Regions from separate parts of the Streptomyces sp. NPDC023481 genome, predicted to be linked through region 1. Evidence: riboswitches for the same ligand, from Rfam matches in the RefSeq annotation. Region 1 holds a riboswitch; each other region holds the start of a gene.
What was found. Region 1 has a riboswitch for cobalamin ahead of metE (5-methyltetrahydropteroyltriglutamate--homocysteine S-methyltransferase). Riboswitches for the same ligand answer to the same signal wherever they lie in the genome.
Positions count from the first base shown of each region.

Region 2: linked by a shared signal. The riboswitch ahead of ACZ3ZD_RS26065 (cobalamin biosynthesis protein) and the one ahead of metE (5-methyltetrahydropteroyltriglutamate--homocysteine S-methyltransferase) in region 1 are both predicted to bind cobalamin.
Region 3: linked by a shared signal. The riboswitch ahead of ACZ3ZD_RS31370 (prenyltransferase/squalene oxidase repeat-containing protein) and the one ahead of metE (5-methyltetrahydropteroyltriglutamate--homocysteine S-methyltransferase) in region 1 are both predicted to bind cobalamin.
Region 4: linked by a shared signal. The riboswitch ahead of ACZ3ZD_RS31395 (CoA-acylating methylmalonate-semialdehyde dehydrogenase) and the one ahead of metE (5-methyltetrahydropteroyltriglutamate--homocysteine S-methyltransferase) in region 1 are both predicted to bind cobalamin.

Region 1 covers NZ_JBVHJE010000004.1:1,452-5,979, reverse strand. Annotated here, with positions in the region: gene aceB (malate synthase A) at 1-1,270, shown strand, start outside; gene ACZ3ZD_RS10295 (3-hydroxybutyryl-CoA dehydrogenase) at 1,267-2,136, shown strand; cobalamin riboswitch at 2,329-2,547, shown strand; gene metE (5-methyltetrahydropteroyltriglutamate--homocysteine S-methyltransferase) at 2,715-4,528, shown strand, end outside.
Region 2 covers NZ_JBVHJE010000014.1:196,087-200,614, reverse strand. Annotated here, with positions in the region: gene ACZ3ZD_RS26080 (lysozyme) at 1-589, shown strand, start outside; gene ACZ3ZD_RS26075 (inorganic phosphate transporter) at 733-1,986, shown strand; gene ACZ3ZD_RS26070 (hypothetical protein) at 2,020-2,247, shown strand; cobalamin riboswitch at 2,387-2,549, shown strand; gene ACZ3ZD_RS26065 (cobalamin biosynthesis protein) at 2,654-3,598, shown strand; gene ACZ3ZD_RS26060 (cobyric acid synthase) at 3,595-4,528, shown strand, end outside.
Region 3 covers NZ_JBVHJE010000019.1:175,832-180,359, reverse strand. Annotated here, with positions in the region: gene ACZ3ZD_RS31375 (hypothetical protein) at 1-562, opposite strand, end outside; gene ACZ3ZD_RS31370 (prenyltransferase/squalene oxidase repeat-containing protein) at 559-3,246, opposite strand; cobalamin riboswitch at 3,443-3,576, opposite strand; cobalamin riboswitch at 3,627-3,756, shown strand; gene ACZ3ZD_RS31365 (prenyltransferase/squalene oxidase repeat-containing protein) at 3,860-4,528, shown strand, end outside.
Region 4 covers NZ_JBVHJE010000019.1:182,992-187,519, forward strand. Annotated here, with positions in the region: gene ACZ3ZD_RS31385 (ABC transporter ATP-binding protein) at 1-518, shown strand, start outside; gene ACZ3ZD_RS31390 (ECF transporter S component) at 515-1,339, shown strand; cobalamin riboswitch at 1,401-1,574, shown strand; gene ACZ3ZD_RS31395 (CoA-acylating methylmalonate-semialdehyde dehydrogenase) at 1,802-3,325, shown strand; gene ACZ3ZD_RS31400 (acyl-CoA dehydrogenase family protein) at 3,333-4,481, shown strand; gene ACZ3ZD_RS31405 (enoyl-CoA hydratase/isomerase family protein) at 4,478-4,528, shown strand, end outside.

The sequences.
Region 1 (4,528 bases):
CTCCGGGGCCGCGGTCTGGATGGCCGACTTCGAGGACGCCACCGCGCCCACCTGGAACAACGTCATCAGCGGGCAGCTGAACCTGCTGGACGCCATCGAGCGCCGCATCGACTTCACCACCCCCGAGGGCAAGGAGTACCGGCTCGGCGAACAGCTCGCCACCATCGTCGTACGGCCGCGCGGCTGGCATCTCGACGAGGAGCACCTGGAGTACGACGGCCGCCCCGTGCCCGCCGCGCTCGTCGACTTCGGCCTGTACTTCTTCCACTGCGCCCAGCGGCAGATCGACGCCGGGCAGGGCCCGTACTTCTACCTGCCCAAACTGGAGAACCGCTACGAGGCCCGGCTCTGGAACGACATCTTCGTCACCGCCCAGGAACTGCTCGGCATCCCGCGCGGCACCGTCCGCGCCACCGTTCTCATCGAGACGATCACCGCAGCGTTCGAGATGGAGGAGATCCTCTACGAGCTGCGGGAGCACAGCGCCGGCCTCAACGCGGGGCGCTGGGACTACCTGTTCAGCGTGATCAAGACCTTCGGCCACCGCACCGACTTCCTCCTGCCCGACCGCGCCAAGGTCACGATGACCGCCCCCTTCATGCGCGCCTACACCGAACTCCTCGTCAGCACCTGCCACAAGCGCGGCGCCCACGCCATCGGCGGCATGGCAGCACAGGTGCCGGACAAGGACCCGGCCGCCCATGAGGCCGCACTCGCCAAGGTGCGGCTGGACAAGGAGCGCGAGGCGGAGGACGGCTTCGACGGCTCCTGGGTCGCCCACCCCGGCCTCGTCCCCGTCTGCCGCGAGGTCTTCGACGACGTCCTCGGCGAACGCCCCCACCAGCTCGACCGGACACGCGACGACGTGGAGGTGACGGCGGTCGACCTGCTGTCGGTGCGCCGCATCAGCGGCCCCCCGACCATGGAGGGCGTTCGCACCAATGTCGCCGTCGCCCTGCGCTACTTCGCCGCCTGGCTGCGCGGCCAGGGCGCCGTCGCCCTGTACGGGCTCATGGAGGACGCGGCGACCGCCGAGATCGCCCGCGTGCAGATCTGGCAGTGGCTGCGCCATCGGGTGGTCGACCGGGAGACGGTCCTCGGGCTGCTCGACGACGAGGCCGCCGCGCTCGGCGCCGCATACCCCTGGGCAGATGTCCAAGCGGCCCGCGCGCTGTTCGAACGAACCGCTCTGGCAGCCGAGGTGCCGCTCTTCTTCACCCCTGACGCCTACACCCGGCACCTCGTGCGCCGGACGGAGGCCAGGGCGTGAGCGGGGACATCGGGCGCATCGGCGTCGTGGGTGGCGGTCAGATGGGCGCCGGTATCGCCGAGGTCTGCGCACGAGCGGGGCTGGACACCGTGGTGTGCGAGGTCGACGCCGTCGCGGCCCGAGCCGCGCGGGACCGGGTGGCGGCCTCCCTCGACCGCGCCGTCCGGCGCGGCAAGCTGGAGGAGTCCGCCGCGCGGAACGCCCTCACCCGCCTCGTCTTCACCGGCGACCTCGAAGACCTGGCCGACCGGCAGCTCGTCGTGGAGGCCGTGGTGGAGAACCCGGACGCCAAGACCGAGGTGTTCGCCGCCCTCGACAAGATCATCGAGGACCCCGCCGCCGTCCTCGCCACCAACACCTCCTCCCTCCCGGTCATGCGACTCGGCATGGCCACGAGCCGCGCTGACCGGGTCGTAGGACTGCACTTCTTCAATCCCGTCCCCGTGCTGCCACTGGTGGAGGTCGTGACCTCGCTGCACACCTCGGCCGACACGACCGCCACGGTCGAGGATTTCGCGGCCCGCGTGCTCGGCAAGACCGTCATCCGTTCCCAGGACCGGGCCGGCTTCGTCGTCAACGCGCTGCTCATCCCCTACCTGCTGTCGGCGATCCGCATGGCGGAGTCAGGCTTCGCCACGGCCGCCGACATCGACACCGGCATGGAGCTGGGCTGCGCCCACCCGATGGGCCCGCTGAAGCTCGCGGACCTGATCGGACTGGACACCGTCGCCTCGATCGCCGAATCGCTCTACGACGAGTTCCGCGAGCCGCTCCACGCGCCTCCACCGCTGCTCCAGCGGATGGTGGAGGCCGGACTCCTCGGCCGGAAGACCGGCAGAGGGTTCCACACCTACGAACCGGTCTGAGGGCCCGGTACGGCGCGGGCCGAGGGACCCGCGCCGCCGCAGGGGATGAGGGTCCCCGGGCGGCGTGACAGGGGAAGGGCGGGAAGCGCGTGTGCGGCGGGCTTCCCGCCCTGTGCCCTGCCCGGCGCGCATCGGTCCGCCTCACCGTCCGGATGGTGGACGTCCTGCTCCCTTGTCCGACGGTGGCCCCGTAGGGTGGCGGGTGCAGCTGGTTCGCCCCGTCCGCCAGGCGGGATGCGTCGTAAGAGGGAACCCGGTGGGAATCCGGGACTGCCCCGCAGCGGTGAGCGGGAACGACCGCCGTCATACGCACTGGGCCCGGGAGGGCCTGGGAAGCGACGGCCAGTAGGAGTCCTCCTCGGTGAGGACGTGCCCGCGAGTCCGAAGACCTGCCAACTGCCCGCGCCCGGACCACTCGTGCGCGGACATCCCGGTGACCTCGAGGGCGGGTCGGCGACATACCGGACGGAGGACCGCGCCGTGCCGCGCGAGTTCGTACCCGTCCGGGTCCGTCACCCCTTCGCGCTCTCGTCCCGTCACCAGGGATCTCAGGGATTCATCTCGCGAAGGAGATCTCCGTGACCACCAAGCCCGCAGCCGCGGCAGCACGGTCCACCGTGCACGGCTACCCCCGCCAGGGACAGAGCCGGGAACTGAAGAAGGCGATCGAGGGCTACTGGAAGGGGCGCGTCACCGCCGACGCCCTCCGTGCCACCGCCTCGGAACTGCGCCGTACGAACTGGCGGCAGCTCGCCGAGGCCGGCATCGACGAGGTGCCCACCGGCGACTTCTCGTACTACGACCACGTCCTGGACACCACCGTCATGGTTGGCGCCGTCCCCGCACGCCACCGGGAGGCGGTCGCCGCCGACCCGCTCGACGGCTACTTCGCCATGGCCCGCGGCACCCAGGAGGTCGCACCGCTGGAGATGACCAAGTGGTTCGACACCAACTACCACTACCTCGTCCCCGAACTCGGCCCCGACACCGTGTTCGCCGCCGACACCACCAAGCAGGTCACCGAGCTGAAGGAAGCCCTGGCACTGGGCCTCACCGCCCGGCCCGTGCTGGTCGGCCCGGTCACCTACCTCCTCCTGGCCAAGCCCGCACCCGGCGTACCGGACGACTTCGAGCCGCTCACCCTGCTGGACCGGCTGCTGCCGGTGTACGCCGAAGTCCTCGCCGACCTGCGCGCCACGGGCGCCGAGTGGGTCCAGCTGGACGAACCCGCCCTCGTCCAGGACCGCACCCCGGCCGAACTCGACGCCGGCGGCCGCGCCTACCGCGACCTCGGCGCCCTCACCGACCGGCCCAAGCTGCTGGTCGCGTCCTACTTCGACCGGCTCGGCGAAGCCCTGCCGGTACTGGCCAAGGCACCGGTCGAGGGCCTGGCCCTGGACTTCACCGAGGCCGCCGCCGCCAACCTCGACGACCTCGCCGCCGCAGGCGGTCTGCCCGGCAAGCGGCTGGTGGCCGGCGTCGTCAACGGCCGCAACATCTGGGTCAACGACCTGGCCAAGTCCCTGTCCACCCTGGGCACCCTGCTCGGACTGGCCGACCGGGTCGACGTCTCCGCGTCCTGCTCCCTGCTGCACGTCCCGCTCGACGCCACCACGGAACGGGACATCGAGCCCCAGATCCTGCGCTGGCTCGCCTTCGCCCGGCAGAAGACGCGCGAGGTCGTCACCCTCGCCAAGGGCCTCGCCCAGGGCACCGGCACGATCACCGCCGAACTGGCCGCCAACCGCGCCGGCCTCGCCTCGCGAGCAGGCTCGCCCATCACCAACGGCCCCGCCGTACGCTCCCGCGCCGCCGCCGTCACCAACGCCGACGCCCGCCGCTCCCAGCCCTACGCCGAACGCACCGCGGCCCAGCGCGCCCACCTCCGCCTTCCCCTCCTGCCGACCACGACCATCGGCTCCTTCCCGCAGACCGGCGAACTGCGCACCGCACGGGCCGACCTGCGCGCCGGGCGCATCGACACCGCCGGCTACGAGGAGCGGATCAAGGCGGAGATCCAGGAGGTGATCGCCTTCCAGGAGAAGGCCGGACTGGACGTCCTCGTGCACGGCGAGGCCGAACGCAACGACATGGTCCAGTACTTCGCCGAACAGCTCACCGGCTACCTCGCCACCCAGCACGGCTGGGTCCAGTCCTACGGCACCCGCTACGTCCGCCCGCCGATCCTCGTCGGCGACATCTCCCGCCCCGAGCCGATGACCGTCCGCTGGACGACGTACGCCCAGTCGCTCACCGACCGCCCGGTCAAGGGCATGCTCACCGGCCCGGTCACCATGCTCGCCTGGTCCTTCGTCCGCGACGACCAGCCCCTCGCCGACACCGCACGCCAGGTCGCCCTGGCGCTGCGCGACGAGGTCGGCGACCTCGAAGC
Region 2 (4,528 bases), on a different contig from region 1:
GGCCGCCGCCGCGGCGAAGGGCGCCCGGTTCGCGTACGTCAAGGCGACCGAGTCCACGACCTACCGCAACCCCTACTTCTCCGGGCAGTACTCGGGCGCCCGCACGGCCGGGCTGCTGCGCGGCGCGTACCACTTCGCCCTGCCCGACCGGTCCTCCGGCACCCGGCAGGCCGCGTACTTCGTGCGGTACGGCGGCGGCTGGCGGGCGGACGGCTGGACGCTGCCGCCCGCGCTGGACATCGAGTACAACCCGTACAGCACGCGGCACAAGTGCTACGGGCTGGGCAAGGCCAGGATGGTGCGCTGGATCCGGTCCTTCAGCGACGAGGTCAAGCGGGAGACGGGCCGCCGCCCGGTCATCTACACCACGACCCAGTGGTGGAAGCTGTGCACCGGCAACAGCCGCGCCTTCTCCGCCTCCAACCCCCTCTGGATCGCCCGGCACGGCACCTCGCGGCCGGGGGCGCTGCCGGGCGGCTGGCACTACTGGACGTTCTGGCAGTACGCCGGCGCGGGCAGGCTGCCGGGTGACCAGAATCTCTTCAACGGCTCCCTGAGCCGGCTGCGGATCCTGGCGCGGAACCGGTAGCCAAGGGGCGTCTGGGGCGAGGGGGCCAAGCGGAATCTCTCGCGCGCGTTACTGACACCCCCACGCCCGTCCCAGTTCATCTTCCGTTCACCCAGGTTGCCTACGTTCGACCCGCCAATGACCTCGAACGATTGCCTGGGTAAATGGAAAGCTTCTCGCTGATCCTCGCGATAGTGGTCGTCACCGCTCTCGCGTTCGATTTCACGAACGGTTTCCACGACACCGCGAACGCGATGGCCACCACCATCTCCACAGGCGCCCTGAAGCCGAAGATCGCGGTCACCATGTCGGCCGCCCTCAATCTGGTGGGCGCCTTCCTCTCCGTGGAGGTCGCGAACACGATCTCCAAGGGTCTCGTCGACGAGACCGGCATCCGTCCCGAGGTCATCTTCGCCGCCCTGGTCGGCGCGATCCTCTGGAACCTGCTGACCTGGCTGGTGGGCCTGCCCTCCAGCTCCTCGCACGCCCTGATGGGCGGCCTGGTCGGCGCCACCGTCGCCTCCGCCGGCTTCGGCGCCGTCCACGGTGACGTACTGGTCACCAAGGTGCTGCTGCCGGCCGTCGCCGCGCCGATCGTGGCGGGCCTGGCCTCGCTGCTGGCCACCCGGTTCTCCTACGGCATCGGCGGCACCGCGGACGGCGAGGCCACCCGCAAGGGCTACCGCGCCGGCCAGATCGCCTCCGCCGGCCTGGTCTCCCTGGCCCACGGCACCAACGACGCCCAGAAGACGATGGGCATCATCACCCTCGCCCTCGTGGCCGGCGGCTCGCTCGCCCCCGGCTCCAACCCTCCCACCTGGGTGATCCTCTCCGCCGGCCTGGCCATCGCGCTCGGCACCTACATCGGCGGCTGGCGCATCATCCGCACCATGGGCAAGGGCCTGACCGACCTGGAGCCGCGCCAGGGCTTCGCCGCGCAGACCAGCGCCGCGACCGCCATCCTGGCCTCCTCGCACCTCGGCTTCTCCCTCTCCACCACGCACGTCGTCTCCGGCTCGGTGATGGGCGCGGGTCTGGGCCGCAAGGGCGGTGTGGTCCGCTGGTCCACCGCGACGCGCATGTTCGTCGCCTGGGCGCTGACCCTGCCGGCCGCCGCGCTGGTCGGCGCCGGTGCCGAGTCCGTCACCGGCCTCGGTGACTGGGGCACCGCCGCCGTCGCCGTCTTCCTCGTCGCCGCGAGCGCCGCGATCTGGAAGATCTCCCGCCGCGAGGTCGTCGACCACACCAACGTGGTCGAGGAGCCCGACGAGCCGGCCGGTGTGGTCACCACCGCCATCGCCGCCGTGATCCCGCCGCCCACCGGCACGGTCGCCCCCGACCTGGGCCTCACGTTCCCGCAGCAGACCACCGCCCCCGCCGAACCGGCCCCGGCCGGCCCGCCGGCCGCCACGGTCTGACCCCGCGTCACGGTTACTGAAGGAAGCATCCCCATGAAGATCGACTGGGCGGCCCTCGGCTCCGTCTTCGGCGTCAGCCTCGCGTTCACCGTGGGCCTGGTGGCCCTGTTCACCCTCGGCATCAACGGCCTGGCCCGGCGCGAGAAGGCCGCGGCCCAGGGCGGCTCCGCCGGGCTGGCGGTGACCGGTGCGTACGTGTGCTTCGCGGCCTGCGCGGCGGCGGTGGCGTACGGCATCCACCTGATCGTCGCCAAGTCCTGACGGCCTCGTCCACCTCATCGCCGCCACACCCCGACGGTCCCGGACCGTCCCCCAGGCCCTGCCGGGCGCCCCCTCCAGCGGGGCCCGGCAGGGCCTGGGCGTGTCGGCGGTGTGGGCCTCAGCACAGTCCGGCGTCCCAGGTCAAAGGCAGGTTGACGGTCGTTTGGGGCGCGTGGTGGACTGCCTGGGCCAACTACGGCGGCAGGAGAGGAAGCCGGTGCGAATCCGGCGCGGTCCCGCCACTGTCACCGGGGAGACGAACCCCGGGAGCCAGGAACTCTCACCGTCGATTCACGTCGTATTACCAGGGCGCGGACACCCTGAGTGAGGACACATATCGCCATGCCCGGCTGCCGAACGACGACCCCTACCAGGCCCGTTCCCGTCCCCACGGCCGGCTGAACCGATGGGTGCCGATCGCACGTACGCGTACGGCGCCGCCGCCGGCGTCCTCGGGGACCTGCTTCTCGGCGATCCGCGCCGCGGGCATCCCGTCGCCGCGTTCGGCCGGGCGGCGGGCGCCGTGGAAGGCGCGTTGTGGCACGACCACCGTGGCTGGGGCGCCCTGCACACCGCCCTGTGCGCCGGCGGCTCCGTCGCACTCGGCGCGCTGGCCGCGCGTGCCGTACGCCCCTCCCCTGCCGCCTCCGTCGCGCTGACCGCCGCCGCCACCTGGGCCGTCGTGGGGGGCACCTCGCTGGTCCGGGAGGCCCGCGTGATCGGGCGTGCCCTGGAGTCCGGGGACGTCGAGGCGGCTCGGGCGCGGCTGCCCCATCTGTGCGGCCGGGACCCGCAGTCGCTGGACGCCGACGGGATCGCCCGGGCCGTGGTCGAGTCGGTCGCCGAGAACACCTCCGACGCGGTGGTGGGCGCCCTGGTGTGGGGCGCGGTGGCCGGGGTCCCGGGGCTGCTCGGCTTCCGCGCGGTCAACACCCTGGACGCGATGGTGGGGCACAGGTCGCCGCGTTTCCGGCGGTTCGGCTGGGCCTCCGCCCGCCTGGACGACGTGGCCGGCTGGCCGGGGGCCCGGCTGACCGCCGTACTCGCCGCCGCGTCCGGACCGGATCCGCGTGGCGCCCTGCGCGCCTGGCGGGCGGACGCGCGCCGGCACCCCAGTCCCAACGCCGGGCCCGTGGAGGCCTCCTTCGCGGGTGCCCTCGGCGTCCGCCTGGGCGGGACGCTCTCCTACGGCGGCCGGGTCGAGCACCGCCCGGTGCTCAACGGCGCCACCGGACGGCCGGTCCGGGTCACCGACATCGACCGGGCCGTACGGCTCTCCCGCCGGGTCGGCCTGCTCGCCCTCGGCAGCACGCTTCTCGCGCGCCGAATCCTGAAGGGACGCGGCAAGTGAACGGTGGTCTCCTCGTCGCCGGCACCACCTCCGACGCCGGCAAGAGCGTCGTGACGGCCGGCATCTGCCGCTGGCTGGTCCGCCAGGGCGTGAAGGTCGCGCCGTTCAAGGCGCAGAACATGTCCCTCAACTCGTTCGTGACGCGCGAGGGTGCCGAGATCGGCCGGGCGCAGGCGATGCAGGCCCAGGCCTGCCGGGTCGAGCCGACCGCGCTGATGAACCCGGTGCTGCTCAAGCCCGGCGGCGAACAGAGCAGCCAGGTGGTGCTGCTGGGCAGACCGGTGGGCGAGCTGAGCGCGCGCGGGTACCACGGCGGGCGCCAACAGCGGCTGCTGGGCACGGTGCTGGACTGCCTGGCCGAGTTGCGGGGCACGTATGACGCGGTGATCTGTGAGGGGGCGGGCAGCCCGGCCGAGATCAATCTGCGGCGGACCGACATCGTCAACATGGGGATCGCGCGGGGCGCGCGGCTGCCCGTGCTCGTCGTCGGCGACATCGACCGCGGGGGCGTCTTCGCCTCCTTCTTCGGCACGGTCGCCCTGCTCTCCCCCGAGGACCAGGAGCTGGTCGCCGGCTTCCTGGTGAACAAGTTCCGCGGCGATGTCGGCCTGCTGGAGCCCGGCCTGGACATGCTCCGGGACCTCACCGGGCGGCGGACGTACGGCGTGCTGCCGTTCCGGCACGGGCTCGGCATCGACGAGGAGGACGGGCTGCGGGTGTCCCTGCGGGGCACCGTACGGGAGTCCACGGTCACTCCCCCGGTCGGCGAGGACGTGCTGCGGGTCGCCGTGTGCGCGATCCCGCTGATGTCCAACTTCACCGACGTGGACGCGCTGGCGGCCGAACCGGGTGTCGTGGTGCGGTTCGTGGACCGGCCGGAGGAGCTGGCGGACGCCGACCTCGTGGTGGTCCCGGGCACGCGCGGGACCG
Region 3 (4,528 bases), on a different contig from region 1:
GCCTGCCCGCGTCACCCTGCGGCCTGGTGTTGTGGGCGCGCAACTGGTCCGGCGTGACCTTCGGGCGGCCTTCGGTGCCCTGGATGTTCGTACCGCCGAAGACCCACAGGTCGACGCTGCCGGGCCTGGGCTTGTAGAGCATGGCGCCCAGCTGGCTGTAGCTCCAGTCCCTGGCTCCGGGATCCGCGTGCCAGTACGACCAGTACGCGGAGGCCGGCGGGGTGAGCACGCAGTCGTCCTGGGCGGGCGTCGGGTACTGCTGACCGCTCTTGTAGCCGCTGTATCCGATCCTGCAGACGAAAGCCGGGCCGTCGTGACCGGTGCCGACGGTCCTCCAGCCACCCTGGTTGAGCAGCTCGTACCCCGTCGTCGGTGTGGTGCCGCAGGAGCGCAGGATCGGGCCGCCCCAGTGGCTGAAGTCCACGGCGAGGACGACGCCGGAGGTGGTGGTGCAGCGGCCCATGGGCTGCGGGTCGGCGGCCGCCCGGGTGGCGGTCGCCGCGACCGTCCCGGCCGTCAGGCCGAGTACGGCGAGCACGCGAAGGAGACCGATGCGGTTCATCGTCCGCTCCCGGTGTCCGTGCGACGGCGGGCGACGATCACCGTGCGCCGGCCGGCGAGCACCAGCAGGGCGGCGATCGCGGCGAGGGCACCGGCCTGGGCACCGGTGGAAGCGAGGACACCGCCCCCGCCACCCCCGTTCGCGGTCGTCCCACCGTCGCCGCCACCGGACTCACCCGTGGTGACGATGTCCGGGCCACTGCTGCTGGGCATGGCTGTGGGTGTAGGTGTGGGCTGTGGTGACGTGCCGGTGAGGCTGCGCTTCAGCCTGCCGAACGAGATGCCGGTGGCGCCGCCGACGGCCTGGGTGGAGGCGCGCAGGTCGGAGCCGCGCTGACCGCCCTTGGCGACGTTGAAGCCACCGTCGGTGTTCTGCTGGGAGGCGAGGAACCTGCGTGCCTTGGTGATCTTCGAGGTGTACTCGCCGGCGTCCAGGGAGAGCGCCTGCACGGCGAGGGCGGCGGAGTTCACCGAGTCACCCGCGGCGCCGGGGAAGCCGCCGTCGGCCAGCTGCCTGGACGCGATCCAGGTCAGCGCCTTGTCCACGGCCTTGTCCGCCTTGGCCCCGCCCGCCAGGTCGAGCGTCATGGCGGCGATGGCGGTGGAGTCCACGTCGGAGTCCATGGTGGACGGAATCAGACTCGGCCAGGCGCCGCTGGGCTGCTGGAGGCTCTCGAGGTAGGTGATCGGCTGCTTGGCCGCCGCCTTCTCACCGGCACGCAGCTGCGCCATCACGGCCAGGGACTGGGCGAAGACCGAGGGCGCGTACCGGTAGGCGCCCTCGGCGGCGCAGGAGCGGTCGGGGCCCGTGCTCGGCTTGGTGCAGACGGCCTTCGCGAGCGCGGCGATCAGGTCGTGCCCCGCGAAGTGACGCGGGTCGCGGCCGACGGCCTCGGCGAGCAGCGCGGTCTTCCCGAGAGAGCCGCCCGCAGCGTACGGCGTGCCGATGCCGGTCCAGTCGTCGACGGTGCGGCCCTCGCCGTCCTTGCCGCGGTGGTCGAGGAAGTCGACGATGCCGCGCAGCCTGGCGTTGTCCAGGCCCGTGGCGGCGAGGGCATAGGCGCCGTCGATGGTGAGGCCGAAATCGGCGCGGGCCGAACCGGTACCGGCGGTGTAGTACTGGCCCCGCTTGAGGTTGGCCGCCCTGGTGAGGTAGGCGACACCCTTCTTCAGATCCGGTCCCACGCCCGTAGGAGCACTCGGTGAGCCGCTGGGCGTGGTCGGCGGCTCGGACGGAGGCACGGGCTTCTTCGTCGTGAGGGTGACCAGGCTCGTTCCCGCACCGGCGAGGACGGCGGGCGGAGTCGCGTAGAGGGCCGGGTCGGTGTCGGTCTCCTCGAAGCCGAAGCCGCCGCCCTTGAGCTGGTGCCGGGACAGCCAGCCGACGGCCGCGTCCGCGCGTTCGGTGTCACCGAGAGCGCGCAGGGCCTGCGCGGCGTATGCCGTCGCGGTCACGCTGCCGGAGGAGGATCCGGTATAGCCGGGGAAGGCGCCGTCCGCTCGCTGGGTCTTGGTCAGGTAGGTGCGAGCGTGGGTGACGGCGTCGTCGTGGCCTCCGGCCTTGTGCAGCACCAGGGCGACCAAGCCGGTGGTGGCGGGGTCACCGTCGCAGTACTCGCCGGCGCGGATGAGGATGCTGGTGATGCCGCCGTCCTTGCACTGGAGTTGCGTGAGACGGTCGACGGTCGTGGCCGGGGGTGCCACCCCGGCGCGCAGGAGGGCCAGGACGGACAGGGCCTGGCCCTCGGTGTAGGACGCGGACCGGAAGTCGCCCTCGGCGGTGCAGCCCGGGTGCGCGTCGCCGGATTCGGGGCCCGCCGCGCACACGTTCTTCGTGAGGACGTCGATGAGGTCGCGCCCGCCGAGAGCACGCGGATCGCGTTCGGTGACCTCGGCGAGGAGGGCGAGGCGGGCGACGGCGGTGGCGTCCGGCGCCTGGTCGGCGCCGTTCGGGTAGCCGAAGTCGCCGACGTGGGCGGCGAGGAAGCCGGTGACCTTGTCGAGCGTGGCGCTCTCGCCGTCCACCGCGGCGAGAGCGTAGGCGGTGTCGGCGGTCAGCGCGTAGTTCGGTGTGGTTGCTCCGTCGTCGACGATGCGCTCGCCGTCGGTCAGGCGGCCCTTGAGCCATGCTGCGGCAGCGGTCAGGTCGACCGTGCCGGGGGCGCCGGTGGGCGTTCCGCCCGGGTCGGGTGTGTGGGTGGCGCCGGCGCGTACGTCGTCGGGGGTGAAGGCGGGCTTGCCCGTCGTGCCGCCGACGTCCGTGCCGCCGTAGACCCAGGCGTCGACGTCGCCGTCCTTGAGTTTGCGGTCCTTTGCGCCGTACTGGCTGTAGGTCCACTCGTCCTGGCCGGGTGACGCGGTCCAGTACGACCAGTACGCCGTCGCCTGCGGGGTCAGAACGCAGGACTCCTTGTCCGGGGTCGGGTACTGCGTGCCGGAGTGGAAAGCGCCGTAACCGATGCGGCAGATGAATGCGGGGCCGTCGTGCTGGGTGCCGGTGGTGGTGAAGCCGGCGTCGTGCAGCAGGTCGTAGCCCGTGGTGGGCGTGGTGTCGCAACCGCGCTCCACTTCGCCGCCGAACGCCCCGAAGTCGACGGCGACGACGGCACCCTTGGCCGAGGTGCAGTCACCGACACCCTCGGCGGCGGCAGGTGCCGTCGCGAAGAACGTCACGCAGGCCGCCATCAGGATGAACAGGGCGGACACGAGTGCCGTGCCTCGCGCGCCCCCGATTCTCCCGTTTCTTCGCTTCCCCGTCCGCACCACGGCCCCCTCGCGCCTGCCCGACGCGGGCGCGGACGTGGCAGAGGGCCTCCGTCGGACGAGGAGTTCCCCGCAGCCGGAAGCTGGTCGCACCACGCCGTAGTCCACGACGGCGTCTGTTGCTGTTGAACACGCCCCAGGCATTCCGGCTCGCCCGGCGGTACCGGGCCCACGGTTGCGGGTCAGCGCCGGACTTCGACCGGCTTCCCCTGGAACTTGTTGCGTATCAGCGGGATTTGAACACGTCTCACAGACACCGTCAAGGTGGTCCACCGGCCGGCCGAGGTGAACACTGGCGGCTCGGTCACGCGTCCGATACCGTCCCACTGCCGAGTGGGGGAACCCGGTGGGAATCCGGGGCTGACGCGCAGCGGTGTGGGACGGCAGGGACCGGCCCGAGCCCGAATGCCCAAGCGGTGAAGCACCTTTGGAAGCCGGTCCACGCGTTCCGGACGGCGGCCACGCCCGCTGCTCCGCAGGCCACCGTCGGCCCCGCACCGGGTCCGGCCGGCGTCCTCCGTCCAAGGAGCAGGCCATGCCCCGTTCGCTGTCCTACCGCCGTCCCGCCCTCGCCACGGCCGCCGCGCTCGGCGCCTTCGCCCTCACCACGCTGCCCGCCGCGGCCACCTCCACACCCGCGCAGATCGCCACGTCGAAGACGAACGGCGTCACCTACCTCAAGTCGCTGCAAGCGGCGGACGGTTCGTACGCCGGCTCCGGCCTGTCCAACGAGTGGGCCTTCAGCGCGTTCGCCTCGGCCGGAACCGCCGCCGTGGACGTGACGCCCGGCGGCGACCCGAGCAAGAACGCGAGAACCGTCTACCGCAACCTGCTCTCCACCGCCGGCTGGCCCTCCACCTCCCCCGTGGTCACAGACTACGAACGCGCCACGCTGAACGCCTACGCCGCGGGCATCGACCCCTCCCGCGTCTCCGCGTCCCGCAACCTGATCGCCGACATCTACGGCTACTGGCAGACCGCCGAACCCGGCTACATCGGCCCGTCCGCCAACTTCAACGGCACCGTCTTCGCGGCACTCGCCCTGAACGGTGCGAAGACCCAGTCCGGGCAGGCACGCATCCCGCAGGCCCTGCGCGATGCGGTCGTCACCCGCATCCGGGCCAACCAGCACAACGACGGCGGCTGGAACTACAGCAAGGCCGAGGGCAACCCCAGCCAGCTCTCCGCCGCGAGCGACATCGAC
Region 4 (4,528 bases), on a different contig from region 1:
CCGACCTGCTCTACCTGGAGAGCGTCAAACAGGAACTCGACCAGGCCGACGCCGAGTCGGGTACCGAGTCGAAGGCGCGCGCCCTCCTCGACCGGCTCGCGCCGGGCATCGACGACGCCATCCATCCCCGAGATCTCTCCGAGGGGCAGAAACTCGCGCTGGTCCTCGCCATCCAGCTCTCGGCCGCGCCCCGGGTCGTCCTGCTCGACGAACCGACCCGGGGTCTGGACTACCAGGCCAAGACGGCACTGATCGGCATCGTGGACGCCCTCGCGGCGGAAGGCCGTACGGTCGTCGTCTCCACGCACGACGTCGAATTCGTCGCCCGTGCCGCAGACCGCGTCGTGGTGATGGCCGAGGGCGATGTCGTCGCCGACGGCCCGACCACGGACGTCATCGTCTCCTCGCCGACCTTCGCCCCGCAGACGGCGAAGATCCTCTCCCCGCTGCCGTTCCTGACGGTGCACCAAGTGGCACACGAGCTCGCCACCCACTGTGACGAGGGAGCACGCCCATGAAACCACGCACCGGCGCCGCCATCCGGCTGACCCCACGCGTCGGCGTGGTCATGGGACTGGCCGCCCTCCTCGGACTGGTCGCCTTCTTCTGGCCGTTCGTGGTCGCGCCGGGCACGTTCGGCTCGAACTACGCGCCCCCGCTGATCTTCGGCGTCCTGCTGGTGCTCGTCCTGTGCGTGGTCCTCTCGGAGATCGCCGAGGGCGGCATCGACTCCAAGGCGCTCGCCATGCTGGGCGTACTCTCCGCCGTGAACGCCGCCCTGCGCCCGCTCGGCGCCGGAACGGCGGGCATCGAGACCGTCTTCTTCGTCCTGGTCCTGGCGGGGCGGGTCTACGGCCCCGGCTTCGGTTTCGTCCTCGGCTGCACGTCGCTGTTCGCCTCCGCCCTGATCACCGGGGGAGTGGGGCCGTGGATGCCGTACCAGATGTTCGGCTGCGCCTTCGTGGGGATGCTCGCCGGGTTCCTGCCCAGGGCGAGCGGCCGGCGCGAGGTGCTGATGCTGGCCATGTACGGCTCGCTGTCCGGCTACCTCTTCGGCTTCCTGCTCAACCTCTCCTTCTGGCCGTTCTCCCTGGACCCCAACAGCTCCATCGCCTACCTCCCGGGCCTGCCCTTCACCGAGCAGTGGCACCGTTACGTCGCGTTCGACCTGGCCACCTCGCTGGGCTGGGACACCGGCCGGGCGGTCACCAACTTCGTGTGCCTGCTGCTGGCCGGACCCGCCGTCCTGACCACCTTCCGGCGCGCCGCCCGCAAGGCCCGCTTCCGGGCGCCGGTGCGCTTCGCGGCCCCCCGGACGGCCGCATCCGAGCCCCGCTGACCTCGAACACCACCGGAACCCGGGCTACGGGGGTGGATTTACTAGGACGTCCAACTATATATTCGAGGGGTAGGCCCGCGGTGCAGGGAAGCCGGTGTGATTCCGGCACGGTCCCGCCACTGTGACCGGGGAGTACGCCGTCGAGCAGGACGCCACTGACGAGCTGGATGTCGGGAAGGCGGACGGCGCGCGCTGATCCGGGAGTCAGGATACCGGCCGCGGGATGTTCCGTGTTGTCCACGAGGATGGAGCTGACACGCATGGCACCGCTGCGTATTCACGATCCCGGCGGACTCGGCCGCCGGCGTCACTCACGCCGCATTCCCGTCGTCACCGCCTGACGGTTCGCCCGCCATACGCGTTCTCGCGCTGCCCCCGCACACACGTGCACGCCACCGCGTCCCTGTGTGCCGGTTCGGCGCGCCATCCCGGATCACCCGCACCTGACGAGAGCAGGCACCCATGATCCGTCCGAACGACTCCGCCAACGTACGTGAGTTGACCCACTTCATCGATGGCAGGCACACCCCGGGAACCTCGGGGAACCACGGCGACGTGTACGACCCCAACACCGGCGAGGTCCAGGCACGCGTGCCGCTGGCCGACCGGGCCGAGACCGAGGCGGCGATCAGCGTCGCCGCCGAGGCACAGCGGGAGTGGGGCGGGTGGAACCCGCAGCGCCGCGCCCGCGTCCTGCTGCGCTTCCTGCACCTCGTCGAACAGGAGAAGGACGCGCTCGCCCGGCTGTTGTCGTCCGAGCACGGGAAGACCATCGCCGATGCCCACGGTGACATCCAGCGCGGTCTGGAGGTCGTGGAGTTCGCCGCGGGCATCCCGCATCTGCTCAAGGGCGAGTTCACCGACAACGCCGGCACCGGCATCGACGTGCACTCCCTGCGCGCCCCGCTCGGAGTCGCCGCCGGCATCACACCGTTCAACTTCCCGGCGATGATTCCCCTCTGGAAGGCCGCGCCCGCCCTGGCCTGCGGCAACGCCTTCATCCTCAAGCCTTCGGAGCGCGACCCCTCCGTCCCCCTCAGGCTGGCGGAACTGTTCCTGGAGGCGGGCCTGCCGGCCGGCGTCCTCAACGTCGTCAACGGCGCCAGGGAAGCGGTCGACACCCTCCTGGAAGATCCCCGCGTCGCCGCCCTCGGCTTCGTCGGTTCCACACCCGTCGCCGCGCACGTCTACGCGACCGCCGCGGCCCACGGCAAGCGTGCCCAGTGCTTCGGCGGCGCCAAGAACCACATGATCGTGATGCCGGACGCCGATCTCGACCAGGCGGTGGACGCCCTGATCGGCGCCGGGTACGGCTCTGCGGGCGAGCGCTGCATGGCCGTCTCCGTGGCCGTCCCCGTGGGCGAGGACACCGCCGACGCGCTGGTGGCCCGGCTGAAGGAGCGCATCGGCGCGCTGCGCATCGGCCGCAGCGACGACCCCCAGGCCGACTTCGGCCCGCTGGTCGGCAGGGACGCCGTCGACAGAGTCCGCGAGTACATCGACCTCGGTGTCGCAGAGGGCGCCGAACTCGTCGTGGACGGCCGGGGCTTCGTGCTTCCCGGTCACGAGAAGGGCTTCTTCGCGGGGGCGTCGCTGTTCGACCGGGTCACCCCGGCGATGCGCATCTACCAGGAGGAGATCTTCGGGCCCGTGCTGTCGGTCGTGCGCGCCGCCGACTACGAGGAGGCCCTGCGCCTGCCCAGCGAGCACGCCTACGGAAACGGCGTCGCCCTCTTCACCCGCGACGGGGACACGGCCCGGGACTTCACCCGGCGTGTGAACACCGGCATGGTCGGCGTCAACGTGCCCATCCCGGTGCCGGTCGCCTACCACACCTTCGGCGGCTGGAAGCGGTCCGGATTCGGCGACCTGAACCAGCACGGCCCGGACTCGATCCGCTTCTACACCCGCACCAAGACCGTCACCTCCCGCTGGCCGGCCGGGCTGCGCGAGGGCGCGAGCTTCACGATCCCCACGATGGGCTGAGTGCCGTATGACCACCACCTGGCTCACCGAGGACCAGCAGGCCCTCGTCGAGACCACCCTCGACTTCGCCCAGGACCACCTGGCACCGCACGCCCTGGACTGGGACCGCGACAAGCACTTCCCCGTCGATGTGCTGCGCAAGGCGGCCGGGCTCGGACTCGGCGGCGTCTACGTCCGCGAGGAGTCCGGCGGTTCCGGCCTCACCCGCACCGACGGCGTGCTCGTCTTCGAGACCCTCGCCTCCGGCTGCCCGTCCATCGCCGGGTACCTCTCCATCCACAACATGGTCGCCTGGATGATCGACCGCTACGGCGACGACCCCCAGCGCGACCGGTGGCTGCCCCGTATCTGCGCCATGGACGACCTCGCCAGCTACTGCCTGACCGAACCGGGCGCCGGTTCCGACGCGGCAGCGCTGACCACCAGGGCCGTCCGCGACGGCGACCACTACGTCCTGACCGGCGTCAAGCAGTTCATCTCCGGCGCGGGCGCCTCCCAGGTGTACGTCGTGATGGCCCGTACCGGAGGCGCCGGCCCTGACGGCGTCTCGGCCTTCCTCGTCGACAAGGACGACCCCGGGCTCACCTTCGGCCCCGACGAACGGAAGATGGGCTGGAACGCCCAGCCGACCCGCCAGGTCGTCCTGGACGGCGTACGACTGCCCGCCGGCCGGCTCCTGGGCCGCGAGGGCGAGGGCTTCCGCATCGCCATGAACGGCCTGAACGGCGGCCGCCTCGGCATCGCCGCCTGCTCGCTCGGCGGCGCCCGCAGCGCCCTCGACCGCAGTCTCGCCCACCTCGCCGACCGGGAGGCGTTCGGCGCACGGCTCCTCGACGCCCAGGCGCTGCGCTTCCGCCTCGCCGACATGGCCACCGAGCTGGCCGCCGCCCGTGCCCTGGTCCAGCAGGCCGCGGGAGCCCTCGACCGAGGCGACCCACAGGCACCGTACCTGTGCGCCATGGCGAAGCGGTTCGCCACCGACACCGGGTACTCGGTCGCCGACCGCGCACTCCAGCTGCACGGGGGCTACGGCTACCTCAGCGAGTACGGCATCGAGAAGATCGTCCGCGACCTGCGCGTCCACCAGATCCTGGAAGGAACCAACGAGATCATGCGCGTCATCGTGGCCCGCGGCCTGACGGAGGTATGCGGATGACCGCCACCGACGAACCCGTCCTGTTCCACACCACCGGCCGGGCCGCC